2 regions of the Allobosea sp. P4_C6 genome follow, and region 1 is predicted to be linked to the other one. Evidence: predicted binding sites of a transcription regulator. Region 1 holds the regulator's gene; the other holds the start of a gene.
What was found. Region 1 encodes HrcA, which represses chaperone genes, less so after heat shock. Its sites were predicted from a motif close to GTTAGCACTCNCNNNNNGNGAGTGCTAAC; they were not measured.

Region 1 (15,897 bases):
TGATGGTGATGCCGCGCTCCTTCTCGATATCCATCGAGTCGAGGATCTGCTCGCTCATGTCGCGGGCCGCGACGGTGCCGGTCTGCTGGATCAGACGATCGGCCAGCGTCGACTTGCCGTGGTCGATATGCGCGACGATCGAGAAGTTGCGGATATTGTCGATGGTGCGGGTGCTCATGCGCGCGCCATAGCAGTGATGCCGCGCCGCGCCAAGCGCCGGCCTCTCGAGAGACCCTTCCGGAGGCCTGTTTTGCTTTGGAGCCGCGGCCTCATCCCGGGCGGAGCGAAGCACAGATCCGGGATCCATCGTGGATCGCCGGCACCTTCCGATGGACCCCAGGTCACGCCCAGGATGACGGCAGAGGCTTCAGCGCGGACATCCTGAACGTTGTCTCTTGCAATTTCCATTATCTAAGAATTATTCTCTCAATATGGAATTTGAGAGCGACACCGAAATCGACCGGCGCCTGGGCAGCGCCTGAAATCGGCCCGCCAGCGCCATGGCCTGACGCTCGATGTGCTGGCCGAGCGCAGCGGCGTCAGCCGGGCGATGATTTCGCGGGTCGAGCGCGGCGAATCGAGCCCCACCGCCGCGCTGCTGGTCCGCCTCGGCTCCGGGCTCGGCCTGTCGCTCTCGGCGCTGCTGGAGGAGGAAGCGGGAACCGGGCCGTTGGCGCAGCGCGCTGCCCAACCGGTCTGGCGCGATCCGGCGAGCGGCTATCTGCGCCGCAACGTCTCGCCGCGCGGCACGGGATCGGGCTTCGAGATCGTCGAGGTCGAGTTGCCGGGCGGCGCCGAGGTCCGCCTCGACAACGCGACGGGTGCCCCTCCACTCGACCAGCAGGTCTGGGTGCTGCAAGGCAGGCTCGACCTGACGGTCGAGGGGACCGGCCACGCGCTTTCCGAGGGTGACTGCCTGCAGATGCATCTGCGCGGCGCCATCATCTACAGCAATCCGGGCGCCGTGCCCGTCCGCTACGTCGTCATCCTCGCCGCCGGGCGCGGCAGTTTTCCGGGACATATCGCATGAACGCGGTCAGCTTCTCCGTCGCCATCGACGTCTTCGACGCCCGGGCTGCCGAGGCCGCCATTCCGGCGCTGTCCGAAATCCTGCGCGACTGCGTCGCCAACGGAGCCTCGGTCGGCTTCATGAACTGGAACACGACGGCGGACTATGAGCGCTTCTGGCGCGATGTCGCGGCTGGCGTCGCGGGCGGGCAGGTTGTCCTGCTGGGCGCGCGCGCGGCGGACGGCCTCGTCGGCACGGCGCAACTTCACCTGATCGGCAAACCGAACCAGCCCCACCGGGCCGAGATCGCCAAGGTGCTGGTGCATTCGCGCGCGCGTCGGCAGGGCATCGGCGAGGCCCTGATGCAGCGGGCCGAGGCGATCGCGCGCGAGAAGCGCCGTGACCTGCTGGTGCTCGATACGGACGAGCACGGCGCGGCGCGGCGGCTCTACAATCGGCTCGGCTGGACGGAAGCGGGTACCATCCCGCGCTATGCGCTGATGCCTGATGGTGCCGATTGCGGCTCGACGTTTTTCTACAAGAGCCTCGCTTGAGTGACAGGCGTCATGCTCGGGCTTGACCCGAGCATCTCTTGCCGGTGGAGGCTCCAGCGCTTCGTCTTGCCTGGGATTCTCGGGTCAAGCCCGAGAATGACGGCGGTGGGAATGGCGCGCTTCAGCTCTCGACGTTGCCGCGGATATAAGGCTCGACCGGGCCCTTGAGCGTGATCGTCATCGGCCGGCCGAAGCGATCCTTGGCGGCGCCGGCCGCGACCTTCACCCAGCCTTCGGAGACGCAATATTCCTCGACATTGGTCTTCTCGACGCCCTTGAAGCGGATGCCGATGTCACGCGCCAGCACGTCGGCGTTGTAGAAGGGGCTGTCCGGGTTGACGGAAAGACGGTCGGGAAGCTGGTCTGACATGGATCTGGCCTTGGGTGTTCGCAAACGGGTCGCTTTCGCGCACACCTAGCCGCATCCGCGCCGGAAGCCAAATTCTTCAAGTGAAAACCTGTCGTCATTCCGGACAAGCGGCGAAGCCGCGCCGATCCGGAATCCATCGAAGAGTGCCGCGCCCGGCGATGGATCCCGGGGCAAGCCCGGGATGACGGCGATGGCCCGGCGCCTCAGCGCTCGCCGTCGAGCAGGCGGCCGACGACCTTGGCGGTGTAGTCGACCATCGGGACGATACGGGCGTAGTTCAGCCGCGTCGGGCCGATGATGCCGACCACGCCGACGATGCGCTGCTCGGCATCGCGGAACGGCGCCGCCACCATCGAGGAACCCGACATCGAGAACAGCTTGTTCTCCGAACCGATGAAGATGCGCACCCCGTCGCCCTGCTCGGCGCGGGTGAGGAGATCGATGACATCGGTCTGCGTCTCGAGATCGCCGAAGAGCATGCGGATTCGTTCCAGGTCCTCCTGCGCCCGGAGGTCCTCGAGCAGGTTGGCCTGGCCGCGCACGATCAGATGCCGGTCGCTGCCGGGGCCGGACTGGGTCGCGATGCCGCTCTCCACCAGCCGCGCGGTCAGCACGTCGAGCTCGCGCTCCATCAGCGCGCGCTGCCCCGCGATCTCGCCGCGCAGGTCCGCCAGCGTCTTGCCGAGGATGCGGGCGTTGAGGAAGTTCGCGGCCTCGACCAGCGCCGAGGCGGGCAAACCCACCGGCAGCGCCAGCAGGCGGTTCTCGACCGCGCCGTCCTCCGAGACGAGGACGACGAGCGCGCGGGCCGGATCGAGCCGGACGAATTCGATGTGCTTGAGTCGCGGATCGGCCTTGGTCGTCACGACCACGCCGGCGCCGCGCGAGAGACCGGAGAGCAGCGCCGAGGCCTCGGTCAATGTCTGGTCGAGATTGCGATGGCCTGCCCCGGCCCGGATCTGCGCCTCGATGCGCGCCCGCTCGTCCGAGGTGAGGTTGCCGACCTCCATCATCGCGTCGACGAAGAAGCGCAGGCCCCGTTCCGTGGGCAGGCGCCCGGCGGAAGTATGCGGCGCATAGATCAGCCCGGCCAGCTCCAGATCGGTCATGACGTTGCGCACCGTCGCGGGCGACAGCGCCATCGGCAGCAGGCGGGCAATATTGCGCGAGCCGACCGGCTCCCCGGTCGCGAGGTAGCCGTCGACGATCTGGCGGAAAATCTCGCGCGAGCGCTGGTCGGTCTCGACCAGGCCGCTCATCGTCTCGGGGCGGGGCGTATGGGCGCTCATGAACCTGTTCGGGCGAACCGTCGTTCCAACCCTATTGTCGTCATGCAGGAGGCGCGGATCAAGGGGTGAAACAGGGCCGGCGCCTTGCCGAGCGCGGCATGAGCGCCTACAAGCCGCCACTTCTCCGCAAGACAGGATTATTTCATGCGACCCTCCAAACGCGCCGCAGACGAGATGCGCAAGGTCACGCTCGAGCGCGGCGTGGTTCGCTATGCCGAGGGTTCCTGCATGGTGACGTTCGGCGAGACCAAGGTGCTCTGCGCCGCGACCGTCGAGGAAAAGGGGCCGCCGTGGCTGCGCGGCACCGGCAAGGGCTGGGTCACCGCCGAGTATTCGATGCTGCCGCGCGCCACTCATGAGCGCACCCGCCGCGAGGTCACCTCCGGCAAGCCCTCCGGCCGCACGCAGGAGATTCAACGCCTGATCGGCCGCTCGCTGCGCGCGGTCGTCGACCTCACCGCGATCGGCGAGCGCCAGATCGTTGTCGATTGCGACGTGCTGCAGGCCGATGGCGGCACCCGCACGGCCTCGATCACCGGCGCGTGGGTGGCGCTGCATGACGCATTGAAATGGATGGAAGGGCGCAGCCTGCTCAAGGGCACCAACCCGCTCAAGGACCATGTCGCCGCCATCTCCTGCGGCATCGTCGCCGGCAATCCGGTGATCGATCTCGACTATGTCGAGGATTCCGGCGCCCAGACCGACGCGAATTTCGTCATCACCGGCACGGGCGGCCTCGTCGAGGTGCAGGGCACGGCGGAAGGCGCGCCGTTCTCGGAAGAGGAGTTGCTCGCGCTGCTCAAGCTGGCCAAAGGTGGCGTCAGCAAGCTCGTCGCGCTGCAGAAGGCGGCGGTCGCCTGATCCGGCCGATCGCACAAGCAATCGAACAACACCGTCATTCCGGACGCAGCGAAGCGCAGATCCGGAATCCATCGTAGAGTTGCGACACCCTTCGATGGATCCCGGGTCAAGCCCGGGATGACGAGGCGGGTAACGAGAGATACCGATGTCGAACCACCGCCTCCTCTCCGGCAAGGTCGTGATCGCGACCCATAACCAAGGCAAGCTGCGCGAAATGCGCGAGCTGCTGGCGCCCTACGGCATCGAGCTCGTCTCGGCCGGCGAGCTCGGTCTGCCCGAGCCGGTCGAGGACGGGTTCATGTTCTCGGAGAATGCGGCGATCAAGGCGGTCGCTGCGACCAAAGCCAGCGGCCTGCCGGCGCTCTCCGACGATTCCGGCGTCTGCATCGACGCGCTCGACGGCGCGCCCGGCCTGTTCTCGGCCAACTGGGCCGGGCCGGGCAAGGATTTCGCCCCGGCGATCGCACGCGTGCAGATGGAGCTGGCGAAGCGCGGCGCGACCACGCCCGGGCAGCGCAAGGCTCACTTCGTCTCGGCGCTGGTCATCGCCTGGCCGGACGGGCATCAGGAGCTGTTCGAGGGGCGCGTCTTCGGCACCGTCACTCACGACGTCCGCGGTGCAGGCGGCTTCGGCTACGACCCGATCTTCCTGCCTGATGGCCACGACAAGACCTTCGGCGAGATGACCGCACAGGAGAAGCACGGCATTCCCGCCGATGGCTCGCCCGGCCTGTCGCATCGTGCGCGCGCCTTCCACGCGCTCGCCGCCACCTGCCTGAGGAAGCCGGCGTGAGCCCCTCGGCCGCCCTGATCGAGCGGCCCGGCGTCTTGCATCCGACCGCGGATGCGGGCTTCGCCGTCTATGTGCATTGGCCGTTCTGCCTCGCCAAGTGCCCCTATTGCGACTTCAACTCGCATGTGCGGCTGCAACCGCCCGACCAGCAGCGTTATATCGCCGCCTTCCGCCGCGAGATCGCCCACCGCGCCGCGCTGGCGCCCGGCCGCACCGTTTCGTCGATCTTCTTCGGCGGCGGCACGCCCTCGCTGATGGAAGGCCGCACCGTCGGCGCGATCCTCGACGCGATCGGCGAGCACTGGGCCGTCGACCCGAACTGCGAGGTTTCGCTGGAGGCGAATCCGACCAGCGTCGAGGCCGGCCGTTTCCGCGATTTCCGCGCGGCCGGCGTCAACCGCGTCTCGCTCGGCGTGCAGGCCCTGAACGATGCCGACCTGAAGGCGCTCGGCCGGATGCATTCGGCCGAGGAAGCGCTGGCGGCCGTCGCGATCGCGCGCAAATATTTCGAGCGCTACTCCTTCGACCTGATCTATGCCCGCTCGCCCTTGCAAACGCCTGCGCTCTGGCGTGCCGAGCTGGAGCTCGCGATCAGCCATGCGGCCGAGCATCTCTCGCTCTACCAGCTCACGATCGAGCCCGGCACCGCCTTCGAACGGCTGTTCCGGGCGGGCAAGCTCGCCATTCCCGATCATGATGCCGGTGCGGCGCTTTACGAGACGACGCAGGAGATCACGGCCCGGCACGGCCTGCCGGTCTACGAGATCTCGAACCACGCACGGCCGGGCGCGGAATGCCGGCACAACCTGGTCTACTGGCACTATGGCGAATATGCCGGCGTCGGCCCCGGCGCGCATGGCCGCCTGGTGACGGCGCAGGGCCGCATGGCGCATTCGACCGAGAAACGACCGGAAATCTGGCTTGAGCGTGTCGAGGCCGAAGGCCACGCGCTGGTCGAGGACGAGCTGTTGAATTCGGAAGCGCAGGGCGACGAGTACCTGCTGATGGGGCTTCGCCTCGTCGAGGGGATCGATCCGGCCGTCTTCAAGGCGCTCGCCGGCCGCGAGCTCAATGCCAAGCGCGTCGCGAGCCTGATCGACGAAAAGCTGCTGATGCACCGCCCCGGCGGCCGTCTCGCCGCGACGCCGGATGGCGCGCTGCTGCTCGACGCGCTGGTCGCCGATCTGGCGGCTTGAGCGGTTTACGGCCTCCGGAACCTCCGCGGTCATTCCGGGGCATCGCGCAGCGATGAGCCCGGAACCCAGAACCGATGCGTTTCTTGGAGAGACGCAAGCGTGGCGTTCTTTACTCAGACGTTATTGGTTCTGGGTTCCGGGCTCGGGCCTTCGCCCGCCCCGGAATGACGTGGAGGATGCGAAACCCGCTCAGCGCCTGCCCAGCCGCACGCCCGTCTTCGGATCGAAGACATGGATCTTGTCTGGATCGACCGTGATCCAGAGCCGGCCTTCCTGCGCCGCGACCTCGCCCGTCGCCGCCTGCATCACGAAAGGATGGCCGGCGAGCTTGCCGTGGAAGAGCTGGGTCGCGCCGAGTTCTTCGATGAACTCCACGTCGAAGGGCAGCGATCCGGCCTGCCCTTCCGAGGCGATCTCGATATCCTCCGGCCGCAGGCCGACCTCGACCGGCGTCTGCGCCGCCAGATCCTCGCGGAGGTCCCGGACCTCGATGATGGCGTCGCCGAGCGCCACGATGCCGGGGCCGTCCACTGTGCCGGGCTGGATGTTCATCGGCGGCGAGCCGATGAAGGTCGCGACGAACTTGCTGGCCGGCTTGCGGTAGACCTCGGCCGGCACGCCGATCTGCTCGACCTGGCCGCCATTCATCACCACGAGCTTGTCGGAAAGCGTCATCGCCTCGACCTGGTCGTGGGTGACGTAGATCGAGGTGACGCCGAGCGCTCGCTGCAGCTTCTTGATCTCGACGCGCATCTGCACGCGCAGCTTGGCGTCGAGGTTCGAAAGCGGCTCGTCGAAGAGGAAGACCTGCGGCTTGCGCACGATGGCGCGGCCCATGGCGACGCGCTGGCGCTGGCCGCCGGAGAGTTGGCGCGGCCGCCTCTCCAGGAAGGGCTCGATCGCCAGGATACGCGCCGCTTCCTTCACGCGCTTGTCGATCTCGTCCTTCGGCGTGCCGCGGTTGCGCAGGCCATAGGCCATGTTGTCGTAGATGTTCATATGCGGGTAGAGCGCATAGTTCTGGAACACCATCGCGATGTCGCGGTCGGCCGGCTCGATCTGGTTGACGACGCGGTCGCCGATCGCGACCTCGCCCGAGGAGATCGTCTCCAGCCCGGCGACCATGCGCAGCAGCGTGGACTTGCCGCAGCCGGAGGGGCCGACGAGCACGCAGAAGCCGCCATCGGGGATGTCGAAGGAGACGCCCTTCACGGCCTCGACGCCGCCGGCATAGACCTTCTTGACGTGGTTCAGGGTGACCTGGGCCATTCGCGGATTACTTCTCGGTTTCGACCAGGCCCTTTACGAAGAGCCTCTGCATGGCGATGACGACGAAGACGGGCGGCAGCATCGCCAGCATGGCGGTGGCCATGGCGAGCTGCCATTCGGTCAGGGCGTCGGTGGTGACGATCATCTTCTTGATGGCGATGACGATGGTCTGCATCGAGTCCTTCGTCGTCACCAGCAGCGGCCAGAGATACTGGTTCCAGCCATAGATGAACTGGATCACGAAGAGCGCCGCGATCGTGGTGATCGAGAGCGGCAGCAGCGTATCCTTGAAGAACTTGAACGGACCGGCGCCGTCGATCTTCGACGCTTCCAGCAACTCGTCCGGGATCGTCATGAAGAACTGCCGGAACAGCAGCGTTCCCGTCGCCGAGGCGATGAGCGGGACGGCGAGGCCCTGATAGGTGTCGAGCATGTTCAGATCGGAGACGATTTTGAAGGTCGGGAAGATGCGGACCTCGACCGGGAGCATCAGCGTGATGAAGATGGTCCAGAACGCCGCCATGCGGAACGGGAAGCGATAGTACACCACCGCATAGGCCGAGAGCACGGAGATGAAGATCTTGCCCAGCGCGATCGTCATCGCCATGACGAAGGAGTTGAACATCATGCCGATCACCGGCTCGCGCGTCGTGCCGGAGGTGCCGATGAAGAGGATGCGGTTGTAGTTCTCGAGGAAATACGGGCCGGGATAGAGTGGCATCTGGCCGTTGATCACGGTCGCGGCGTCCCAGGTCGAGGCGACGAAGGTCAGCCAGACCGGGAAGGCGACGATCAGCACGCCGATCGTCAGGATGACATAGGCGATCGCGTCGCCCAGGCGGCGGTCCTCGACCATCAGATCCCCTTCCCCATCTCGCGCAGGAGCCCGGCCAGAGCCTCGGCGCAGGCATCCAGGCAGGCCTGGCCCTTCTGCGTCGTGGCACGGCGGGCGTCGCCGATCACCCCGGTCTCGGTCATGTCCCGGAAGGAACGGTGGCGTGAGACGGTCGGGCGCCCGGGCAGGCCGTCGAGCGCGCCGAAAGCCTCGCCGAGACGGGCATCGCGGACCGATCCCGGCGCCAGCACCATCATCATCGAGGTCTCGACCTCGCAGGCATGCTGCACGGCCTGCTGATCCTCCAGCAACGGCGGGAGCGCCGCCTCGGCCAGCAGGAAATAGGTGGTCGCCTCGATATGCAGCCGCGTCTCACGCGCGAAATCGGGCAGGAAGGCCGTCAGCGCGGCGATGTTGCCGCCATGTCCGTTGACGATCAGCACGCGATGGAAGCCATGGCGCTCGATGCTCTTGAGGAGGGAGAGCAGCACGGCGCGATAGGTCGGGATGTCGAAGGTGAAGGTGCCGCCGAAGGCCATGTGATGCTCGGCCATGCCGCACCACAGGGTCGGCGTGACCACGACGTCGACATCGCCGGCGCGCTCGGCCGCCGCCTTGCAGACGCCGCTGCACAGGATGGTGTCGACACCGACGGGCAGATGCGGCCCGTGCTGCTCGACCGAGGCGACGGGCAGGACGACGATGGCATCGCCCGCGGCCTTGGCGCGCAGCTCCTCGGCGGTCAGTTCTAGCCAGAGCACGGACGCCATCAGTAGCTCACCTTGCGCTCGATGAAGCGGAACTGGACCGCGGTCAGCCCGATGACCATGATGAGCAGCATCACGGACTGCGCCGCCGAGCCGCCGAGGTTGGAGCCGCCCTTGCCGTCTGCGAAGACCTTGTAGACCAGCGTCTCGGTCGCGCCAGCGGGGCCGCCGCCGGTCACGGTGTCGATGATGCCGAAGGTGTCGAAGAAGACGTAGACGATGTTGACGACGAGCAGGAAGAAGGTCGTCGGCGAGAGCAGCGGGAAGACGATGGTCCAGAAGCGGCGCATAGGCCGGGCGCCGTCGATCACCGCCGCCTCGATCACGCTTTTCGGGATCGATTGCAGGCCGGCGAGGAAGAACAGGAAATTGTAGCTGATCTGCTTCCAGGTCGCGGCGAGGATGACGAGCAGCATGGCGTCATTGCCGTTGAGCCGGGGGTTCCAGGCGATGCCGAGCGACTGCAACCCGCGCGCCAGCATGCCGAGCGAAGGATCGAACATGAAGATCCAGAGCACGCCGGCAATGGCGGGCGCGACAGCATAGGGCCAGATCAGCAGGGTCTTGTAGACCTCGCCGCCCTTGAGCTGCCGATCCGCCATCACCGCGAAGAGCAGCGCGATCGACAGCGACAGCACGCAGACGAAGGTCGAAAAGATCGCCGTATTGATGAAGGCCTTGAGATAGCCGGGGTCGGCGAAGAGCGTCTGGTAGTTCTCGAACCAGACGAACTCGGTCGAGGTGCCGAAGGCGTCCTCAAGCAGGAAGCTCTGCCAGACCGCCTGGCTCGCCGGCCAGTAGAAGAACACGATGGTGATCGCGAGCTGCGGCGCCAGCAGCAGGAAGGGGATGGTCAGCCCCTTGAAGTAGGCGTTCTTCTGCATCGGCTTCCTTGGACGAGACGGCCATCCCGGACGGGTTTGTCCGGGATGGCCAATGGATGCAAGAGGGCAGTCGGATCAGCGCGCCGCGGTGCGCTCGAACTGGCGCAGCATCTGGTTGCCGCGCTCGACCGCTGCGTCCAGCGCCGCCTTGGGCGTCTTCTGGCCGTTCAGCGCCGCCTCCAGCTCCTCCGACCAGATGTCGCGGATCTGGACGAGGCTGCCGTAGCGCAGGCCCTTCGAGTTGTCGGTCGGGGCCTTGTTGGTCAGCTCGAGGAGCGGGGTCTCGAGATAGGGCTTGTCCTTGTAGAAGCCCGACGCCTTGACCTTCTCATAGGCTGCCTTGGTGATCGGCAGGTAGCCCGACTCGGTGTGCAGCTTCACCTGGCGGTCGACATCCGACAGGAAGGTGAAGAACTTGGCGACGCCCTTGTACTCGGCAGGCTTCTTGCCACCCATCACCCACAGCGAGGCGCCGCCGATGATCGAGTTCTGCGGAGCGCCCGCGGCTTCCGGATAATACGGCATCGCCGCATTGCCCCAGTCGAACTTGGCGTTCGCCTTGACGTTGCCGAAGAAGCCCGAGGAGGTCAGGAAGATCGGGCATTCGCCCGAGGTGAAGCGGCCTTCGCCGTTGTTGGTGCGGCCGGAATAGTCGTAGGTCTTGTCCTTCTGCAGCTCGACCAGATTGGTCCAGTGCTTCAGGAAGAGCGGGCTCTGGTTGAAGTTCATGACGGCGTCGAAGCCGGCCATGCCGTTGACCTTGGTCGAGAGCGGCACGTTATGCCAGGCGCCGAACTGCTCGATATTGGCCCAGGGCGCCCAGGCGTTCGAGACGGCGCATTTGTCGAAGCCGGCGGCCTTCAGTTTCTTGGCGGCCTCGAAGGTCTCGGGCCAGGTCTTCGGAGGCTTCTCGGGGTCGAGGCCCGCCTTCTTGAAGGCGTCCTTGTTGTACCACATCACCATCGACGAGGAATTGAACGGCATGGAGAGCATCTCGCCCTTGGCCGTCGAGTAATAGCCGGTGATGGCAGGCAGATAGGCGTTCGGATCGAACTTCTCGCCGGCTTCCTTCATCATCTCGTGGACCGGCTTGACCGCGCCCTTGGCCGACATCATCGTGCCCGTGCCGACCTCGAAGACCTGCAGGATATGCGGCGCCTGGCCGGCGCGGAAGGCGGCGATGCCGGCGTTCAGCGTGTCGGGGTAGGAGCCCTTGTAGACCGGAACGACCTTGTAGTCCTTCTGCGAGGCGTTGAAGTCCTCGGCAAGCTTGACGACGACGTCATTGTTGGCGCCGGTCAGCGCGTGCCACCACTGGATTTCGGTCTGTGCCAGGGCAGGCGAGGCGCCGGCGAGCGCGAAGGCCGCTACCGACATCAGGATGCGCGATTTGATGGTCATGGACGATCTCCCTTCCGCGGGCGGACCCCGCCGCGGTTCTTGTCGTTGGTGCGCAAGCTAGCATGAAGCGCAGGCGACATTTCAATGACAAATCGATGACGCCTACCGCAATGCGCCTATGGTCGCGGTACGGCTTGCGCATTCGCGCATAACCGGCTGATCTGCGCTCCCGACTCGAACTCGTTTCCGGACCGCATCATGCCGAAGCTCGACCTTGCCGTGACCGCAACCCTGCCGACGGATTCCGCTGCGGCCGCGCTCGTCGGCCGGGTCTGGCGCCCCGATCTCGGCGGCCCCGCCGTGGTGGCGCTGCGAGACGGGCAGGTCGTCGACATCACCGCCGCTTTCCCGACCAGCCGCGACCTCTGCGAGAGCGCCGATCCGGCCGCGGCGCTGCGGGCGGCCCAGGGCGAGACGCTCGGGTCCCTGGCCGACATCCTCGCCAACACCCCTGTGGACAGCCGCGATCCGAAGCGGCCCTGGCTCTTGTCCCCGCTCGACCTGCAGGCGGTGAAGGCGGCGGGCGTCACCTTCGCGGTCTCGATGCTGGAGCGGGTGATCGAGGAGAAGGCACGCGGCAACCCGGCGGCTGCCGCGACGATCCGGGCCGAGATCGGAAAACTCATCGGAGACGACCTCTCCAAGCTCAAGCCCGGCTCGCCCGAGGCGATGCATCTCAAGGAGGTGCTGATCAAGCAGGGGGCCTGGAGCCAGTATCTCGAGGTCGGCATCGGCCCGGACGCAGAGATCTTCACCAAGGCCCCGGCGATGTCGACGGTCGGCACGGGGGCCGATGCCGGCCTCCACCCCGCATCGAGCTGGAACAACCCCGAGCCGGAGATCGTGCTGGTCGTCGCGTCCGACGGGCGCATCGTCGGCGCCACGCTCGGCAACGACGTCAACCTGCGCGATGTCGAAGGCCGCTCGGCCCTGCTGCTCGGCAAGGCGAAGGACAACAACGCGGCCGCCGCCGTCGGCCCCTTCATCCGCTTCTTCGACGCGGGCTTCACGCTCGATCATGTCCGCCGCACGACCGTGACGCTGACGGTAGCGGGCGAGGACGGCTTCACGCTGGAAGGCTCCTCCTCGATCGCCAAGATCAGCCGCGACCCGGCCGACCTCGCCGCGCAGATGATCGGCCCGCACCATCAGTATCCGGACGGAGCGGCGCTCTATCTCGGCACCATGTTCGCGCCGATCAAGGACCGCGATGCGCCGGGCGGCGGCTTCACCCATAAATACGGGGACATCGTCACCATCGCCGCGCCGGAGCTGGGCAGCCTCGTCAACCGGATGAAGCGCACCGACGCCTGCGAGCCCTGGACCTTCGGCGCCTCGCATCTGATGCGCCATCTGGCCAAGCGCGGGCTGCTCTAGTTGCAGCCCCGGCTGGGGTTTCTGCAATCGCAGCAGGCTGCTGGTAAGGATTGTCTGCCATAGCGCCGGCTGGACCAGGAGAGTTCGGCGTGGCGATGAGCGAGATCGGGGGGCGACACTCCCAAACGCGGGGCAGCCGTATGGCGGCACGGCTGATGCTTTCTCCCGGCCTATGGATCGCCGCTTTCGCGGCGCTGGCCGTCGCAGGGTTGATCCTGCCGCTGCGCCTGCCGATCGGTGCGAATGCCTGGGATACGGTTGTCTATCTCGACGCGGCCTGGCGCATCGGGCTGGGCCAAGTGCCGAGCCTCGATTTCTTCGTGCCTGTCGGGCCGCTCGGCTTCTATCTGACCGCCGGCCTCGACGCCCTCTTCCCGAATGCGCAGCCGATGCTGCTGATCAACTGGGCGCTGCTGCCGGTGACGCTGCCGGTGCTCGCCTTGCTGGCGAACGACGTTGCCCGGCGATCGCGCGCGCAGGCGCTGGCGCTCGTGCTGCCCTTCCTGCTGTTCGCGGCGCTGCCGATCAACCTGCATTCATTGTATCCGATGCCGGGTTTCGACGGCTTCGGCTTCTACAACCGGCATGCCGCCATGCTCCTCTACCTGCTGATCGCGACGCTGCTCTTCGCGCAGCGCCGCCTTCAGGTCGCGCTCGTCGCGGTGCTGATGCTGGCGCTCTTCCTGGCGAAGATCACGGGCGCCGTCACGGGCACGCTGCTTGTCGGCTATGCGATGCTGAGCGGGCGCATGCGCCTTCGGGATGCGATCACGGCCGCAGCCGCCGTCATCGCCGCGCTCGCGCTGCTTGAAATCACGACCGGGCTGACCTCGGCCTATCTCGCGAATGTCCTGACGCTGCTCGGGCTCAACACCGGCACGCTGCTGCCGCGCTTCCTGACCGTGGCCTCGGTGAAGTTCAACGTCATCGGCCCGGCCCTGCTGCTGCTCGCGGCGCTGGCCTTCTCGGCATGGCGGGACGGGCTGCCGCGCACCCTTGCGGGCTGGCGGACCCTCGCGGATTCGCCTCTCGGCTGGCTCGCCGTGGGTCTTGTGGCGCTCGCCTTCTTCGAGACGCAGAACACGGGCTCGCTCGAATTCATCGGCTTATGGCCGATCCTGCTGCCGGTCCTCGCCGAATGGTGGCAGCGTCGCGATGATCGGCTGCGGCCGGTGATGCTCGTGCTGGTGCTCGCGGTCGCCTTGCCCTCGGCCGTGATCTGCGTGGAACGGGGCATGCGTGCCGCCATGAGCGCCCCGACCTATGCCGGCCTCGACGTGCCCGATCTCGGGCCGCTCGGGCGGGTCAGCGTGAAACCGGATATCGCCGCGCGCGCGGCCGGGATGCTGGAGCACTATGCCAGCCAACAGGAGAGCTATCGCGATCTCGTCCGGCGCGATCTGCTGCCCTCCTACATCCTCTATGCGGAAATCGACGCTCAGGCGACCTGGATGCTGGAGATCCAGCAGGGCATCACGGCGATCCGCAATTGGGAGGCTGCGAACAAGCGCCAGCTCAATGGCGTCTTCACGCTCGATTTCGTCGATCCGATGAACCGCCTGCTCCGGCGCGTGTCCGCCCGCGCCGTGCCGCTCGGCCTCGATCCCGGCCGCAGCACGCCGCCGCTCAAACCGGACATGCTGACGGAGCTGGGACGGATCGACGCGATCCTGGCACCGAAATGTCCGCCGACCACCGCGCGCGAGGCCATCCGCAAGCTCTTCGCCGACGCGCTCGAAGGGCGCGAACGGATCGCGCTCGCGCCCTGCTGGGACATGTATCTGCGGCGCTGAATTCAGCCGGCGGCGGCCGCCTGTCCGGCTTCCCAGCCGAGGATGGCGCGCTTGCGTGTCAGGCCCCAATGATAACCGGTCAGCGCGCCTGACTTGCCGATGACGCGGTGGCAGGGCACCACGAAGGAGATCGGGTTCTTACCGACCGCCATGCCGACGGCGCGCGCCGCGCTCGGCCGGCCGATCTGGTTGGCGACCTCGCCATAGGTCGTGGCGCAGCCGACCGGAATCCTCAGCAGCGTCTCCCAGACCCGTACCTCGAAATCCGTGCCTATCAGGACCACGCGCAGCGGCGTCTCCGCCGACCAGGCCTTGGGCTCGAAGATGCGGCCGGCATAAGGTGCGGTCAGGACAGGATCATAGTGGTAATCGGCATGGGGCCAGCGCCGCATCATGTCGGCCAGCGCCTCGGCACGCCCGCCGACGACCTTGCCGCCATCGGCGCTGTTCGAGACCCAGCCGAGCCCGGCCAGCCCGCGATCCGTGACCACGATCAGCGCCTCGCCGAAGGGCGAGACATGGAAGCCGTAGGATAGCTTCAAGCCGCCGCCGCCGGCCTTCCACTCGCCCGGCGACATCGCCTCATGCGTGACGAAGAGATCGTGCAGCCGGCCGGGGCCGGACAGGCCGACTTCGAGCGCGGTGTCGAGCACGCTGGCCGAGGAGGCGAGCAGCCCCTTGGCATGGTCGAGCGTGATCGCCTGCAGGAAAGCCTTCGGCGTCAGCCCGCACCAGCGCCGGAAGAGATGGTGGACATCGGTCGGGGTCGCGCCGGCCGCATCCGCGATCGCCTCGATCGTCGGCTGCTCGCGCCAGTTATGGGTGATGAAGGAGAGGATGCGCCGGACCGTGTCATAGTCCGAGCCCGGCGCCGTCGTGGGGAAATCGGCCTCGCTCGGCATCGCCTCGGCAGCACGCGCCAACACCGCATTGGAGAAGCGTGTCGGGGTCATCGCCGTTTTCATGGAAGCATTCATCGTGAGCCTCGCACCGTTCGTCATGATGCGAATCTAGGGCATGCACCATGCCGTTCCCACCCGAAAGCTGGCAAGACCGGGCTCGCCCAGCCTAGTTTGCGCAGCTCTCTCAAATTCGCTTGCCAAGAGACCCTTCATGACCTCCGCCCCTGCCGCCATCGTCGAGCTCTACGAGCGTCATGCAGCGACTTATGACGGGCTGCGCGGCAAGGCGCTGTTCGAGCGGCCCTGGCTCGACCGTTTCCGCGCGCTCCTGAAGCCCGGCGGTTCGATCCTGGACATCGGCTGCGGTTCGGGCGAGCCGATTGCACGGCATCTGATCGCGGAGGGCCATGCCATCACCGGTGTCGATTCGGCTCCCGCGATGATCGCATTGTGCGAAGCGCGTTTCCCGGCGCATCGCTGGCAGGTCGCGGATATGCGCCGTCTCGCGCTCGGCCGCCGCTTCGACGGGCTGATCGCCTGGGACAGCTTCTTCCACCTGACGCCGCAGGACCAGCGCGGAATGTTTCCGGTCTTCGC
Region 2 (15,897 bases), on a different contig from region 1:
CAACGTCATCATGCTGCTCTGGCCGATGGACTGGATCAAAGCCTGGCAAGGCGGAGCTTGAGCGATGCAGACCAATTTCAGCCCCGAGCGTCTCGCCTCCGATCCGCGCATGCCGGCCTCGGAGAAGATCCTGCGGACCTGCGTGCATTGCGGCTTCTGCACCGCGACCTGCCCGACCTACCTCCTGCTCGGCGACGAACTCGATTCCCCGCGCGGGCGCATCTACCTGATCAAGGACATGCTGGAGAACGGCAAGCCGGCCACCGCGGAGGTGGTGAAGCACATCGACCGTTGCCTCTCCTGCCTCTCCTGCATGACGACCTGCCCCTCGGGCGTGCACTACATGCACCTCGTCGACCACGCCCGCGCCCATATCGAGGAGACCTATCGGCGCTCCTGGCATGACCGGCTGCTGCGCAACGTGCTGGCGGCGATCCTGCCCTATCCCGACCGTTTCCGTGCGGCGATGCTGGCGGCGCTCGCGGCCAAGCCCTTTGCCCCGCTGCTCGGCCTCGTGCCGGGCGTCGGCCAGAAGCTGAAGGCGATGCTGGCGCTGGCGCCCGCGCGTTTGCCGACACGCTCAATGATGGAAGGCCCGCAGAACTTTCCGCCGCCCGCGGCGCGGACGAGACGCGTGGCGCTGCTTTCCGGCTGCGCCCAGCCGGTGCTCGACCCGGCGATCAACGAGGCGACGATCCGCCTGCTCAACCGCCATGGCGTGGAGGTCGTGCTGCCGAAGGGGGAGGGCTGCTGCGGCGCGCTCGTCCACCATATGGGGCAGGAGCATGATGCGCTCGGCTTCGCACGCAAGAACATCGACGCCTGGATGGCTGAGGTCGATGGCGAGGGGCTCGACGCCATCCTGATCACGGCGAGCGGCTGCGGCACGACGATCAAGGATTACGGCTTCATGTTCCGCAACGAGCCGGCTTATGCCGAAAAGGCGGCGAAGGTCTCTGCGCTGGCGAAGGACGTCACCGAGTTCCTGGAGACGCTGGAACTTGCCCCCGTCCGCGACGTCGCCATGCCCATCGCTTATCACTCCGCCTGCTCGATGCAGCACGGCCAGCAACTCAAGGATGGGCCGAAGCGCTTGCTGTCCGGCGCCGGGTTCAAGGTCAAGGAGGTGCCGGAGGGCCATATCTGCTGCGGCTCGGCCGGCGTCTACAACATCCTCCAGCCCGAGATCGCGGGCAGGCTGCGCGAGCGCAAGATCGGCAATATCGAGCGCACCAAGCCGATGCTGGTCGCGACCGGCAATATCGGCTGCATGACCCAGCTCGCCAAGGGCTTCGCCGACAAGGGTGCAACCACCCCTGTCGTGCATACTGCCGAGCTGCTCGACTGGGCGACCGGCGGTCCGCTGCCGGAGAAGCTGGCGCGGGCTGGGATCGAGGACAGGCCGCTGCGGGAACCGGCGTTGGTCGCGGCGGAGTAGCAAGCGCGTCATACTCGGGCTTGACCCGAGCATCTCTGGCCGCAGAAGGCTCCTGCGCTTTCTCGTCATGAGATTCTCGGGTCTGCGCTTCGCTTCGCCCGAGAATGACGACGAGCGGCTTGCCCGTCGGGCCGGTACGGTCTAACCCGCCAGCTTATCCATTTCCGGGTACGCTTACCCGTTTCCGAGTTGCGAACGCCCATGTCCTCCGCCGACAAATCCGCTCCTGCCAAGCTGAAGGCCCGCCAGCCGCGCGGCTTCGTCGATCGTGGCCCGGCCGATGTCGCCGCCACCGAGCGCATGCTCTCCGTCATCCGCGAGAGCTTCTCGGTCTATGGCTTCGATCCGGTCGAGACGCCTTTCGTCGAGTACACTGACGCGCTCGGCAAGTTCCTGCCGGACCAGGACCGGCCGAACGAGGGCGTCTTCTCCTTCCAGGACGATGACGAGCAGTGGCTCTCGCTGCGCTACGACCTGACGGCGCCGCTCGCCCGCTATGTCGCCGAGAATTACGACGCGCTGCCGAAGCCCTATCGCAGCTATCGCGTCGGCTACGTCTTCCGCAACGAGAAGCCGGGGCCGGGCCGCTTCCGCCAGTTCATGCAGTTCGACGCCGATATCGTCGGCTCGGGCACCGTCGCAGGCGATGCCGAGATCTGCATGCTCGCCGCCGACACGATGGAAAAGCTCGGCATCAAGCGCGGCGACTATGTCGTGAAGGTCAACAACCGCAAGGTGCTCGACGGCGTGATGGAGGCCATCGGGCTCGGCGGCGAGGAGAATGCCGGGCGCCGGCTGAACGTGCTGCGCGCGATCGACAAGCTCGACAAGTTCGGGCCGGAGGGTGTGCGTCTCCTGCTGGGCGAAGGACGCAAGGACGAGAGCGGGGACTTCACCAAGGGCGCGGGGCTGGGCGAGGAGCAGGCCAATCGCATCCTCCTTCTAACAGGCCAAGTTGCCTTCCGCGAAAGCACGCCCGAATTGGTCGAGGCTTCTCGTCGTCGGAGTGAGTCTGCGCCGGCTGGAGATCCGACAGGCGAGGAAACATGGCCATCTGACGAAATGACGCTTTCATTCGCTCGCGATGCGGTCGTCGGTTCACAGCGCGGGTTAGAGGGAGTGGAAGAGCTTCGTCAGATCGCGGAGCTTCTGCGTGCAGCGGATTACGGTCCGGGCCGCATCCGCATCGACCCCTCCGTCGTCCGTGGCCTCGAATACTACACCGGCCCGGTCTACGAGGTTGAACTGACCTTCCCGGTTACCAACGACGACGGGCAGGTCGTGCGCTTCGGTTCGGTCGCGGGCGGCGGGCGCTATGACGGTCTCGTCGGACGCTTCCGGCCCGAGCCCGTGCCGGCGACCGGCTTCTCGATCGGCGTCTCTCGGCTTTACTCCGCGCTGAAGGCGGTGAAGTCGCCCATCGTCGACAGCCGCAACGAGCTGCCGCTCGTCGTCGTCACCGCGATGGACAACAAGTCGCCCGAGTTCATGCCGGGCTATCAGGCGATGGTCTCGGCTTTGCGGCAGGCGAAGGACGCCGACGGCAAGCCGCTGCTGCGCGCCGACCTCTATCTCGGCTCTTCCGGCTTCAACGCCCAGATGAAATATGCCGACCGGCGCGGCGCCGTCTGCGCCGTCATTCAGGGCTCGTCGGAGCGCGAGGCCGGCACCGTCGTCATCAAGGACCTGATCCTCGGCGCCGAGCTCGCCGCCGCCAGCCGCGACGTCAAGGATTCCGCCGAGCACAAGGCCAAGCAGGCCGAGGCGCAGTTCGCCGTGCCGGTGGCCGAACTGGTGGACGGGGTGAAGCGGGTCCTGGCGCGACATTCGTGAAGGCGCGTCATGCTCGGGCTTGACCCGAGCATGACGCCTCTCGCAGCCCGCCAAACTCCATTCACCCATTTCCCTCAAATCCCTCGAAAATTCGTCGCGCCGCTGCTAGGACGGCGCTCGCAACAGGACAGGACGAGCCGTGCCCGCCAGCCGCGCCAGCATCGACACCGTGATCGCGCTCTTCGCGGGCGAGGGTTATGCGCGGGCGGAGCCCGCCATCCTCCAGCCCGCCGACGTCTTCCTCGATCTGTCGGGTGAGGATATCCGCCGTCGTATCTTCATGACGCAGGATGCCGATGGCCGCGACTGGTGTCTGCGCCCCGAATACACCATCCCCGTCGCGCTCGATCACATCGCCTCGGGCTCGACCGAGCCGGCGTCCTATGCCTATGCCGGGCCGGTCTTCCGCATGCGCTCGGGCGAGCCGGGCGAGTTCCAGCAGGCCGGGCTCGAATCCTTCGGCCGGGACGATTCCACTGCCGCCGATGCCGAGATCATGGCGCTCACCATCGACACCACCGCCGCGCTCGGGCTGAAGGCGCCGCGCATCGCCATGGGCGATGTCGCGCTGCTCGGCGCGCTGCTCGATGGGCTGGCGGTGCCGCAGGGCGCGCGCCGCCGTCTCGTGCGCGCCGTCGTGCAGGGCAAGGGCGCGGAAGCCGTTGATGCGCTCGATCCGCCCGCGGCCGAGGGCGACGCTGCCCATGCCGGCCTGCTCAAGGCGCTGGAAGGGCAGGACCCCAAGGCCGCCCGCGCCTTCGTCGAGGATGTGCTTTCGATCGCCGGCATTTCGACGGTCGGTGGACGCACGGCGGGCGATATCGCCGAGCGTTTCCTGGCGCGCGCCGCCGAGCGCGAGAACCCGGTCAATGGCGACGTCAAGGCGCTGCTCGCCCAGGTGCTCGCCGTGTCGGGCGATCCGGATGCGGCCTCCGCGGCGCTGCGGGCGCTCGCCGATCAGGCTTCGCTCGATCTCGGCCGCCAGCTCGATGCCTTCGACGAGCGCACCGGCTTCCTGGCCGCGCGCGGCGTCGATGTCGGCGCCATCCAGTTCTCGGCAGGGTTTGCCCGCAATCTCGACTACTACACCGGCTTCATCTTCGAGCTGCACGACGACGCCCGCGGCGACGGCAAGCCCGTCGCCGGCGGCGGCCGTTACGACAACGTCCTCGGGCGCCTTGGCGCCGGCCGGCCGATCCCGGCTGTCGGTGCCTCGCTCTGGCTTGACCGCCTGACGGGAGAAGCCCGATGACCGATGCGCCTCTCGTCCTTGCCGTGCCCTCGAAGGGGCGGCTGCAGGAGAACGCCACCGCCTTCTTCGGTCGCGCCGGGCTGAAATTCGTCAAGGCCAGCGGCGAGCGCGGTTATCGCGGAACGATCGCGGGGCTTGATGGCGCGGAGGTCGCCTTCCTCTCGGCCTCCGAGATCGTGGCGCAGCTCGCCTCGGGTGCCGCCCATATCGGCATCACCGGCGAGGACCTCGTCCGCGAGCAGCTCCCGGATGCCGATGCGGCGGTCGAGATGTTGACCCCGCTGGGCTTCGGCCATGCCAATGTCGTCGTCGCCGTGCCGCAGGCCTGGATCGACGTGCGCAATATGGCCGATCTCGACGATGTCGCCTCGACGATGCGCGCCCGCCATGGCCGCAAGCTCCGCGTCGCCACGAAATATGTGCACCTGACCCGCCGCTTCTTCGCGCAGCACGGCCTTGCCGATTACCGCATCGTCGAGAGCCTCGGCGCCACGGAAGGTGCGCCGGCTGCCGGCACGGCCGAGATCGTGGTCGATATCACCACCACCGGCGCGACGCTCTCCGCCAATGCGCTGAAGGTGCTCGATGACGGCGTGATGCTGGCTTCGGAGGCCAATCTCGTCGCGTCGATGCAGGCGCCCTGGGGCGATCGTGCCAAGGCTGCTGCCAGGACCATCCTCTCCCGCATCGCGGCGGAGGAGGAGGGGCGCACGGTCCGCGAAGTGCGCGCGAGCCTCGCTCTCGCGCCGGATGTTCTGGCGGCACTGGAGGAGCGCTTCGGGGCTCGTCTTCCCTTTGGCGCGCCTGCGCCCGGCGCGCCGCTCACGCTGCATTGCCCGGACAAGGTCGTGTTCGCGCTGGTCGAGCATCTCGACGGGCTCGGCGCCGACGACGTGACCGTGACGGCACCGGCCTATGTCTTCCGCCGTTCGAACCGCCTGCTCGAGCGGCTCAACGCCAGGATCTGAAACGATTTTCCGTAGCGGAATGCTTTCCGCCGCGCTTCAGCCTTGATCCTGAGCCAATTGGCCTCTAGGCGTGTTAACCGATTTTGACGGCACGTCGCGCTGCCGCGCGAGTGAATGCAGGTAAGACGATCATGATCCGACGCCTTGGCCTTGCGGCCGTTCTTGCTGGCCTGGCCTTGCCGATGTTGATGCCGGGCGAGGCCGCCGCGCAGCGCCGCCAGCAGATGCCGTCCCGCTCCGAGCTGGGCGGCGGACAGACCGAGATTCCGCAAGCCCAGCAGGAGAAGACCTTTCCGCTGGGTGCGAGCTGGAGTGTCGTTCAGCTCAACGGCAAGCCGGTCTATGACCGGCGCGCGACGCTGCTCATCGACAAGAACCTGCGCGGCACCGGCTTCGGCGGCTGCAACACCTTCTCGGCTTCGGCCTATCCGCTGCGCCAGCAAGCGCTCGCCGTGGGGCCGATCGCGCTGACGAAGCGCAGCTGCGACAAGGGCGCGCTCGAATTCGAGCGAGCCTTCCTGACCGCGCTGCGCGCAACCCGCAACTGGGACCTCGTCAATGGGCGTCTCGTGCTCAAGGGCGCCGCGGGCGAGCTGACCCTCAGCCGCTCGCTCTGATCGTTTCGATCCCGACCGGACCGTTTCGCGCCGGCTGCCTCAGGCAGCCGGCGTTTTTGCTGTCGGCGTCGGCGTGAAGGTGCCGTCCGCGTTCGGCTCCATGATGACGATGGCGTCATGCATGGCGCGCAGCGTCGCGCGGTGGCCGATCGAGACGATGCGGGCCTCGGGCAGCTCGGCATCGATCGTGCCGTAGATCTCGCCTTCCAGCTTCTCGTCGAGCGACGCGGTGGCCTCGTCGAGGAAGAGCCAGTCCGGCTTGCTCAGCAGCGCGCGCGCGACGGCCAGCCGCTGCTGCTCGCCGCCGGAGAGCCGCTGCCCCCACAGATCGATCTCGTCGAGCCTGTCGGCGAGATGGCCGAGCTTGACCTTGTCCATCGCAGCACACATCGCGGCGTCGTCATAGGCTGTCTCTTCGGCCGGATAGGCCAGCGCGGCCCTGAGCGAGCCCTGCGGCAGATAGGGCCGCTGCGGCAGCAGCATGATCTCCGCGTTGGCGGGAATCCCGACCTTGCCGTCGCCGAAGGGCCAGATGCCCGCGATGGCACGGAACAGCGTCGATTTGCCGGAGCCCGAAGGCCCGATCAGCAGCGTCGAACGCGTCTTGCCGAGATCGAGCTCGCCGAGCTTCACGATCGGCTTGCCGTTCGGCAGCAGGAGCGTGGCATTGCGGATGCGCAGGCTCTCGTCGCGCGAGGTCTCGCGGCCGAGCGCTTCCTCCGAAATCGGCCCGTGATGCGCGTCTGCGATCGCCGTCTCGAAAGAGGTCAAGCGGTTGATCGAGGCGAGGTAGGACGCGATCGACGAGTAGCTGTTGATGATGAAGGAGAGCGCGGTCTGCACCCGGTCGAAGGCGCCGGCGACCTGCATCATGATGCCGAGGGTGATCGTGCCCGCGAAATAGTACGGCGCAAGAATGATATAGGGCAGCACCACGCTGAGCTGGTTGTAGGACAGGGTGAAGCTGGTGAGCTTCAGCCGGCGCCAGACCAGCCGGTAGAAGTTCTCGACGATGTCGCCGAAGCGATGGGCCAGATGGCTACGCTCGGTCGGCTCGCCCACCATCAATGCGATCTGCTCGGAATATTCGCGCAGGCGCGCCAGCGAGAAGCGGAAGTTCGCCTCGCGTTTCTCCTGCTCGAATTCGAGCCGGATAAGGGGGCGTCCGATGAGATGGGTCAGCCAGGTCGCGGCAGCCGCATAGAAGAACGCGACCCAGAAGATGTAGCCGGGGATGGCGAGGGAGGTGCCCGGCAGGGTGAAGGCGACGGGAATGTTCCAGAGGATGATCGAGAACGAGACCAGCGTCGAAACCTGCGAGAGCAGGGGCAGCGCGAAATTATAGGTTTGGTTGACGAAGGAGCGTGTGTCCTCGGCGATACGCTGGTCGGGGTTGTCGACGGTGCCGGCGAGCGCGATCCGGTAATGCGTGGCATGGTCGAGCCAGCGCTGCGTGTACTCGTTCGCCATGAACTGCCGCCAGCGGATCAGGATGGTGTAGTTGGCGAAGAGCTCGATCAGGTTGGCGACTACCCATATCGCGGCCCAGATGCAGAAGACGTAGAAGAGCTGATACCAGAATGCCGCCGCATCCTTGTTCTGCAGCGCGTCATACATGTCGCGATTGAAGAACGAGAGCCGCAGTGTGATGCCGACCTGCGCCTGGTTCAGCACGATCAGGAAGACGAAGAGCGCGACTGCCAACGTGCCGAGGCGGATATTGAACGGCCCGATCGGCCAGAGATTGGCGGTGGTGGTCTGGTCGGATTCGAAATAGGGCGATGCGATCCGCGATATGCGCGCGATGACCGGCACGAAGGAGATCGCGTAGATCAGGATGCCGAAGACGCCGACCGTGATCGGCAGGCTCGTGGGAGCCGGCGGGATCTGCAGCGCCTCGGACCACCAGCCGACCTGCGCCATGATCGCGGCGGCGCCGAACAGCAGATACTCGATGGCGAAGACGCCCGAAAATATCCGCAGGAAGAAGGACAGGCTCGGCGAGCGGAAGGTCACCACCGCGAGCAGCAGGCCAACGACGCCCATGCCGATCAGCCCGGCCGATCCGGCTTGCTGGCCGACGACCAGCGTGACGACCGCCAGCACGGCGACGAGAATGCTCAACAGACGCATGGGCTGAAATCCTGGCGGGAAACGGTGGGAGCCACGATTCGGACCATGTCGCAGCGGATAGGGCCTTTCAATGGCCATGCGCCTGGATGAGCAAATTGTCATCTGACGGACAGGCGCTCGCGAGGCGCAGGAAGGCGCTGGTTGCCTCCTGCTTTTCGTCGAGGCGCGGGTCATCCCGGACGCAGCGCAGCGGAGATCCGGGATCCATCATGGAGCGCCGTCGAGGCCCTCGATGGATCCCGGGTCGAGCCCGGGATGACGGCGTGGTTCGGTGAAACGAGGGCATGTTTTTCGAGCCAGAAAACGAAACGCCCCGGACGGGCGATGCTCGTCCGGGGCGCGAAGCTGGAGGTCCGGCGGGGTCGGAAGCCCTGTTCGTCACTCGGCCGAGACGATCTTGCCGGCGTCCCATTTGTACATGGCGAAGCTCGGCGAGCTCAGGTCGCCGGTCTTGCCATAGGTCAGCGTGCCGATCGCCGTCTTGACCGGCATGCCCGATTGCAGCGCCTTGGCTGCGCCGCTGGCGTCCCCCGCCTTGCCGGCCTTCTCGATGGCTGCCTTGAGCACCTCGACCGCGGCATAGGCGTTCAGCGTGAAGGCCTCGGGCGGAATGCCCTTCTCCTTCAGCGCCGCGACGGCCTGGGCCGAATCCGGGTTCTTCAGCGCGTCGGTGGCGTTGGTGAAGAGGGTGCCCGTGGCGTGGTCGCCGCCGATCGCGGCGAACTCGGTGTTGGACAGGCCTTCGCCGCCGATGATGGTCGCCTTGACGCCGGCATCGGCGAGCTGGCGGGAGAGCAGCCCACCCTCCGGGTGATAGCCGCCGAAATAGATCATATCGACATTGGCGGCCTTGAGGCGCGTCACGACCGCGGACATGTCCTTGTCGCCGGGGTTGACTGTCAGCGCGGCGACCTCCTTGAGGCCGCCGGCATTGATGCCCTTCTGGAAGGCGTCGGCGAGGCCCTTGCCGTAAGTGCCCTTGTCGTGGACGATCGCGATCTTCTTGTCCTTCAGGTTCTTCAGAACGTAGGTCGCGGCGATCTCCGCCTGCTGGTCGTCGCGGCCGCAGGTGCGGAAGACGTTGGTCAGGCCGCGCGTGGTCAGCGCCGGCGAGGTCGCCGTCGGCGTCACCATCAGCAGGCCGCTTTCCGCCAGCACGTCGGAAACCGCCATGGCGACGCCCGAGGTCACCGGGCCGACCACAAACTTGACCTTCTCGCCGACCAGGAGGTTGGCGGCCGAGACACCCTGCTTGGGATCGCCGGCATCGTCGGCGAGCTTCAGCACGAGCTTCTCGCCGAGCACGCCGCCGCTCTTGTTGATGACGTCGACGGCGGTCTGGGCGCCGTTCTTGACCTGGTCTCCATAGGCGGCGACCGGACCGGTCAACGGCGCGACAAGTCCGATGGTGATGTCGGCCTGCGCAGCCTGGCTTGAGAGGAACAAGGCGGTCGCGATAGCGACGCCCGAGAGGAAATGGGACTTCTTCATTTGCATCTCCCTACGACATGCAACTTATGCGCGCGATCCTGCCGTGGATCGCTTGTCGCATGTATAGGCCATGACGAGCCGAGGGGCACTGCCTGCTTTTTCATCAGCTTTGGCGGGAAACGCATGGCTGCTGCCAGCCCACTCCCGCGAAATCCTGATGTCATCCCGGACGGAGCGAAGCGGAGATCCGGGATCCATGCCTGAACTCAGGCGGAGATGCTCCGGCGTGGATCCCGGGTCTCCCTTCGGTCGCCCGGGATGACGCGGCGCATGTTTGCTCAAACGAAAAAGGCCCGGCTTGCGCCGGGCCTTCCATAGTTCGCTTGGAGCGATGGATCAGAARTCCATGCCGCCCATGCCGCCGCCGCCCATCGGGGGCATCGGGGAGTCCTTCTTCGGCAGCTCGGCGATCATCGCCTCGGTGGTGATCAGCAGGCCAGCGATCGAAGCCGCGTCCTGGATCGCCGTGCGCACGACCTTGGTCGGGTCKATGATGCCGGCCTTGACCAGATCGCCGTACWCGCCGGTCTGGGCGTTGTAGCCCCAGGAGTAGTCCTTCGACTCCAGCAGCTTGCCGATCACGACCGCGCCGTCATCGCCGGCGTTGTCGACGATCTGSYKGGCMGGAGCCATGATCGCCTTGCGGACGATCTCGACGCCGGTCTTCTGGTCGTCRTTSKSGGTCTTGATCGMCTTGACSGWSGASAGCGCRCGCAGSAGSGCRACGCCRCCGCCCGGMAGRAYGCCTTCTTCGACCGCAGCGCGGGTCGCGTTCAGGGCRTCGTCGACGCGGTCCTTCTTCTCCTTGACCTCGACCTCGGTCGMRCCGCCGACGCGGATGACCGCGACGCCGCCGGCGAGCTTGGCCAGGCGCTCCTGGAGCTTCTCACGGTCGTAGTCCGAGGTGGTCTCCTCGATCTGCGCCTTGATCTGACCGACGCGGGCCTCGATGTYCTTCTTCTTGCCGGCGCCGTCGATGATCGTGGTGTTCTCCTTCTCGATGCGCACCTTCTTGGCGCGGCCGAGCATCTGGAGGGTCACGGTCTCGAGCTTGATGCCGAGGTCTTCCGAGATCAKCTGGCCGGCGGTCAGGATCGAGATGTCCTCGAGCATGGCCTTRCGGCGATCRCCGAAGCCCGGAGCCTTGACGGCCGCGACCTTGAGGCCGCCGCGGAGCTTGTTGACGACGAGSGTGGCGAGAGCCTCRCCCTCSACGTCCTCGGCGATGATCAGGAGCGGCTTGCCGGTCTGAACGACGGCCTCGAGGATCGGCAGCATCGCCTGGAGCGAGGACAGCTTCTTCTCGAAGATCAGGACGTAGGGGTCTTCCAGCTCGGCGACCATCTTCTCCGAGTTGGTGATGAAGTACGGCGAGAGATAGCCACGGTCGAACTGCATGCCCTCGACGACGTCGAGCTCGGTCTCGGCGGTCTTGGCTTCCTCGACGGTGATGACACCCTCGTTGCCGACCTTCTGCATGGCGGTCGAGATCATCTTGCCGACCGACTCGTCGCCGTTCGCCGAGATGGTGCCGACCTGCGCGACTTCCGCGTTGGACGTGACCTTCTTGGAGTTCTTCTTGAGGTCGGCGACGATGGCCTCGACGGCCAGATCGATGCCGCGCTTCAGATCCATCGGGTTCATGCCGGCGGCCACCGACTTGGCGCCCTCGCGGACGATCGCCTGGGCCAGAACGGTCGCAGTCGTGGTGCCGTCGCCGGCATGGTCGTTCTGACGGGACGCGACTTCGCGAACCATCTGGGCGCCCATGTTCTCGAACTTGTCGGCGAGCTCGATCTCCTTGGCGACGGTGACGCCGTCCTTGGTGATGCGCGGAGCGCCGAACGACTTCTCGATCACGACGTTGCGGCCCTTGGGACCGAGCGTGACCTTCACGGCGTTGGCGAGGATGTCCACGCCGCGCAGCATCTTGTCGCGGGCGTCGGAAGAGAACTTGACGTCTTTGGCAGCCATGAGAGCTACTCCTTGAAATGGAAACGGAAGCGAGCGGTCAGGCGGCTATCAGCCGACGACGCCCATGATGTCGGATTCCTTCATGATGAGGAGATCCTGGCCGTCGATCTTGACCTCGGTGCCCGACCACTTGCCGAACAGGACGCGGTCGCCCTTCTTGACGTCGAGGGCAACGAGCTTGCCGGCTTCGTCACGCGCGCCGGAACCGACGGCGATGACCTCGCCCTCCTGGGGCTTTTCCTTGGCGGTCTCGGGGATGATGATGCCACCCTTGGTCTTCTCTTCGCCATCCAGGCGGCGGACCACGACGCGGTCATGCAAAGGACGGAACTTCATGGTTCTGTCTTCCTCTCGGTCTTATTCGGTGCGGGCGCCGCAGAAGGGCCCCGGGTGAGGCTGTTAGCAGTCACCTGACGGGAGTGCTAACAGATGCCGCGGAGATAGGCTTGGGGTCGCGGAGAGTCAAGGAAGCCTGCGACGATAAAGTGAACGCCGCCAGATGCGGCATCGCCGCCCTTCGCCTACTGGCTGCCGCCAGCGCTAGAACACGCTAAGATGGCCGAATGACGACACCCGTTCCCGACCCCCGCCTCGACGCCATCGCCCGTTCCTGCGTCGCGCTGCACGTCCGCATGACGGCGCGCGCCGTGACGCGCGCCTATGACGAGGCGATGCGCCCGAGCGGACTGAAGATCACCCAGTTCGTGCTGCTCTCGGCCTTGAGCACGGGGCAATGGAAGTCGGTGACCGAGCTGGCCGAGCGCTTCGCGTTGGAGCGCACGTCGCTGACGCGCAATCTCCAGCTGCTGGCGGTCGAGGGAATGGTCGAGCCGGTCGAATGCCGCGGGCGCGCCTCCGTCTATGCCGTGACGGAGAAGGGCCGGGCCGCGATCGAAGCCGCGATCCCCTATTGGCGGGCCGCGCAGGACAAGATCGAGGGCGGCTTCGGCGAGGAGCGCTGGCGCGATACGCGCGAGGGGCTCAAGGCGCTGCGCAAGGCGGCGCGTGACGTGCGTTGACGCACGGCTCCGATTGACGCGCCTGCCGTCCTCTCTCTATCGTGCAGATACACGATTGGAGAGGAAACCATGGATCGGACCTTTGGTGTTGTGTCCCGCGAGGTGCTGGTTGCGGATGGGGGGCTGAGCTTCTTGCGCGGCATCATTGCCGGCACCCAGCCGGCCCCGCCCTTTGCCCAGACCATGGATTTCGATCTGGTCGAGGCGGAGGAGGGCAGGGTCGTCTTCGTCGGTGTGCCGTCGGCGCGCTTCTTCAACCCGCTCGGCACGATCCACGGCGGCTGGACCGCGACGATCCTCGACTCCGCCATGGCCTGCGCCGCGCACTCCACGCTGAAGTCAGGCGAGGGCTACACCACGCTGGAGATGAAGCTGAACTATGTCCGGCCGGTCATGCCCGATAGCGGCACGGCGCGCTGCGAGGGCAAGCTGATCCATCGCGGCGGTTCGGTGATCACGACCGAAGGCAACCTGCGAGACGAGCGCGGCAGATTGCTGGCGCACGGCACGGAGACCTGCCTGGTCTTTCCGGCGAAGCCTAGCGCCGGCTGACCGCGACGGCGCCGGCCACGATCAGCAGCGCGCCGAGATAGGTTGTGTACAGCGGCACCTCGCCGAAGACGAAGAAGCCGAGCAGGCTCGCCCAGATCAGCGCCGTGTATTCGATCGCTGCCAGCCGGGAGGCGGTCGCCCTGGCATAGGCCGAGGTGAGCGTGAGATGACCGGCGACGCCGAGCGCGCCGGCGACCAGATAGATCCCGAGGTCGGCAAGGCCCATCGGCACGAAGGCGAAAGCGGCGGGGACGGCGAGGCACAGCGCCGGCCCGACATTCTGGAAGGCGACGATGACGGTGGGGTGTTCCCGGACCGCGATCCGCCGCAGCAGGATCAGGTTGAAGGCATAGCTCACTGCCGAGAACAGGGCGGCCGCGACGCCGAGACTGGCGCCGCTGACATGGCCCTGCAGCCGCGGCCAGACCATGACCAGCATGCCGGCGAGCCCGAAGCCGAGCGCCTGCAGGATGCGTTTGTCGATCCTCTCCTTCAACAGCAGGCCGCCGAGCAGCGCGACGAAGACCGGGGCGAGGAACGACAGCGTCAGCGCCTCGGCGAGCGGCAGCACCGAGATCGAATAGAAGAAGCTGCCGGCCGTGAGCACGACGAGGGGGATGCGCGCGACATTGCCGATGACGCTCGCGCGCGTCGGGCGGGGTGGGCGTGCGATCGCGAGGACGATCAGCGCGCAAAGGCCGCCCATCAGGAAGCGCATGAACAGCGCCAGGGCGAAGGGCTGATGCTGCATCTGGCCCTTCAGCACCGCATCCATGGCGGTGAGCAGGGCGATGCCGAGCGCGGCGCGCAGAGCGATCGACGAGGTCATGATGTCAGGCCGCGTCCATGGCTTTCCGGAAGGCGCCCGTGCGGACCATGGGCAGCAACCTCCGTCTAAGGCCGATCCCGGGGCGCGGATAGGGGAGGGGCGCACAGGCCCCCAATGCCGCCATTGCAGGTGTGAAAGCGCCGAACGTGCCGGCGCCGACACCTCCCGGCTTGGAAAAGTGCGGCGTCGACGCTAGGCCATATCGGGGCAGGCTTGCGGCAGCCGGGCGAATCGCGCGAACCGCCACGCAGCGCCGCGCAGGACGAAGTGACCGAGAGGCGATGACCGTTCTTCTGCCCTTCATCGTCAATGCCGGGCTGAATTTCGTCCTCGGGCTGCTCGTTGCCCTGTTCCTCGGCCCCGCAGCTTTCGGGGTCTATGCGATCGGCGCCGCGATCGTCGTCCTGGTCAACACGGCGCTGCTCGACTGGCTGAAGCTCTCGGTCATCCGTTTCTATTCGGGCCGCGATCGCGATCCCGGCATCCGTGCGACCCTCGATCTGCTCTTCGCCGGCATCGGCCTCTCGCTCTGCGCGCTGTTGGCCGCGGCGCTGCTGGCCGGCATCGATACGGGCCTGCCGATGACCCTGCTCGTCGTCGCCGTCGCCGGGGGCGTCGGTGCCGGCTGGTTCGACTATCACGGCGCCATCGCCCGCTCGCGCTTTCTCGATGCCGCCTATGCCCGTCTCGTCGTCGTCAGGAGTTCCGTCGCGCTCCTGCTGATGGTCGGCGCGGCGTGGCTGATGCGCGATCCCGTGCTCGTCCTTCTCGGCGGGCTCGTCAGCACCATCGTCTCGGTGCTCGCCGTGCGCCGCAGGCTGGCCGAGGAAGGACCGGGCTTTGCCGCGGCGCGGGCCGACCTCGCCCGCAGCTTCGCGCGCTATGCGCTGCCGCTGGTGGCCGGCAACGCCGTTTATTCCATCATCCCGCTGCTCAATCGCGCGATCCTGGCGGATCGTCTTGGTTTTACGGAAGCCGGCTATTTCTCGCTCGCCTCCGATATCGGCCTGCGGCTTTTCCCCGTGCTGGCGTCGATGCTGGAGATCCTGCTGCTGCGAGAGGTCATCCGCCTCGACGAGACGCGGGGGCGGCTGGCAGCGCAGAAGCGCATCGCGCGCAATATGGCGTTGGTGCTTGCCGTCGTCCTCCCCGTCGCCCTGGGCTTCTGGTTGACGCTGCCGGCCTTCGAGCGGGTCTTTGTGCCGGCGAGTTTCCGAGGTCACTTCGCCCACCATATGGCATTGCTGCTGCCCGGCTTCGCGGCGATCGCGCTGTTCCAGGCGGCGATCTACCCGGTCTTCCTGCTGGAAAGGCGTACGCGCGTCGCGGCGCTCGCCGCTCTGGTGGGGCTGGTGGTCAATCTCGCCGTCATCTACCTGCCGCCGGGAGCGTTTGCGCCAGGGACGATCGCAATCGCGCAAAGTGCCGCTTTCATCACGGCGTTTCTCGTCACCGGCGCGGTGGCCTTGCGCGCGCTGCCATCCTGGCCGCCGCTGCGCGATATCGGCTGCATCGTCCTCGCCGGTGTCGTGATGGGAGCGGTGGTCTGGCCGCTGCAGAACCGCTTGCCTGCGTCGCTGGAACTGCCGCTTCAGATCGTACTCGGCGGGCTGGCCTATGCGGCTGTCATCCTCGCCTGCGATATAGGCCGCTGGCGCACCGGCCTGAAACTGCGGTGGCTCGCCCGAAAGAGCGCGCGGTGATAGCGCCTGCAACTTTTCCTTCACCCTGACATTTGACGCCGCGCTAAGGTTAATTCCGCGAATTGAGCGGTTTGGGCACGGTTTCGGC

Region 2: a site for HrcA is predicted at 12,105-12,133, ahead of groES (co-chaperone GroES). Genes of this name have one in related genera too.

The regions. Positions count from the first base shown of each region.
Region 1 covers NZ_JBFUIF010000006.1:104,780-120,676, forward strand. Annotated here, with positions in the region: gene lepA (translation elongation factor 4) at 1-178, opposite strand, end outside; gene AC1DVA_RS06220 (helix-turn-helix domain-containing protein) at 479-1,030, shown strand; gene AC1DVA_RS06225 (GNAT family N-acetyltransferase) at 1,027-1,563, shown strand; gene AC1DVA_RS06230 (DUF3297 family protein) at 1,685-1,933, opposite strand; gene hrcA (heat-inducible transcriptional repressor HrcA) at 2,137-3,222, opposite strand; gene rph (ribonuclease PH) at 3,367-4,083, shown strand; gene rdgB (RdgB/HAM1 family non-canonical purine NTP pyrophosphatase) at 4,229-4,876, shown strand; gene hemW (radical SAM family heme chaperone HemW) at 4,873-6,072, shown strand; gene AC1DVA_RS06255 (sn-glycerol-3-phosphate import ATP-binding protein UgpC) at 6,262-7,341, opposite strand; gene ugpE (sn-glycerol-3-phosphate ABC transporter permease UgpE) at 7,349-8,197, opposite strand; gene AC1DVA_RS06265 (creatininase family protein) at 8,197-8,946, opposite strand; gene ugpA (sn-glycerol-3-phosphate ABC transporter permease UgpA) at 8,946-9,827, opposite strand; gene ugpB (sn-glycerol-3-phosphate ABC transporter substrate-binding protein UgpB) at 9,903-11,228, opposite strand; gene AC1DVA_RS06280 (fumarylacetoacetate hydrolase family protein) at 11,427-12,605, shown strand; gene AC1DVA_RS06285 (hypothetical protein) at 12,761-14,398, shown strand; gene AC1DVA_RS06290 (methylated-DNA--[protein]-cysteine S-methyltransferase) at 14,401-15,300, opposite strand; gene AC1DVA_RS06295 (class I SAM-dependent DNA methyltransferase) at 15,512-15,897, shown strand, end outside.
Region 2 covers NZ_JBFUIF010000004.1:175,066-190,962, forward strand. Annotated here, with positions in the region: gene AC1DVA_RS04685 (DUF2585 domain-containing protein) at 1-61, shown strand, start outside; gene glcF (glycolate oxidase subunit GlcF) at 65-1,438, shown strand; gene hisS (histidine--tRNA ligase) at 1,640-3,271, shown strand; gene AC1DVA_RS04700 (ATP phosphoribosyltransferase regulatory subunit) at 3,411-4,523, shown strand; gene hisG (ATP phosphoribosyltransferase) at 4,520-5,491, shown strand; gene AC1DVA_RS04710 (META domain-containing protein) at 5,623-6,108, shown strand; gene AC1DVA_RS04715 (ABC transporter ATP-binding protein/permease) at 6,148-8,241, opposite strand; gene AC1DVA_RS04720 (branched-chain amino acid ABC transporter substrate-binding protein) at 8,620-9,732, opposite strand; gene groL (chaperonin GroEL) at 10,069-11,706, opposite strand; gene groES (co-chaperone GroES) at 11,755-12,042, opposite strand; gene AC1DVA_RS04735 (MarR family winged helix-turn-helix transcriptional regulator) at 12,270-12,725, shown strand; gene AC1DVA_RS04740 (PaaI family thioesterase) at 12,795-13,277, shown strand; gene AC1DVA_RS04745 (DMT family transporter) at 13,264-14,106, opposite strand; gene AC1DVA_RS04750 (lipopolysaccharide biosynthesis protein) at 14,388-15,809, shown strand.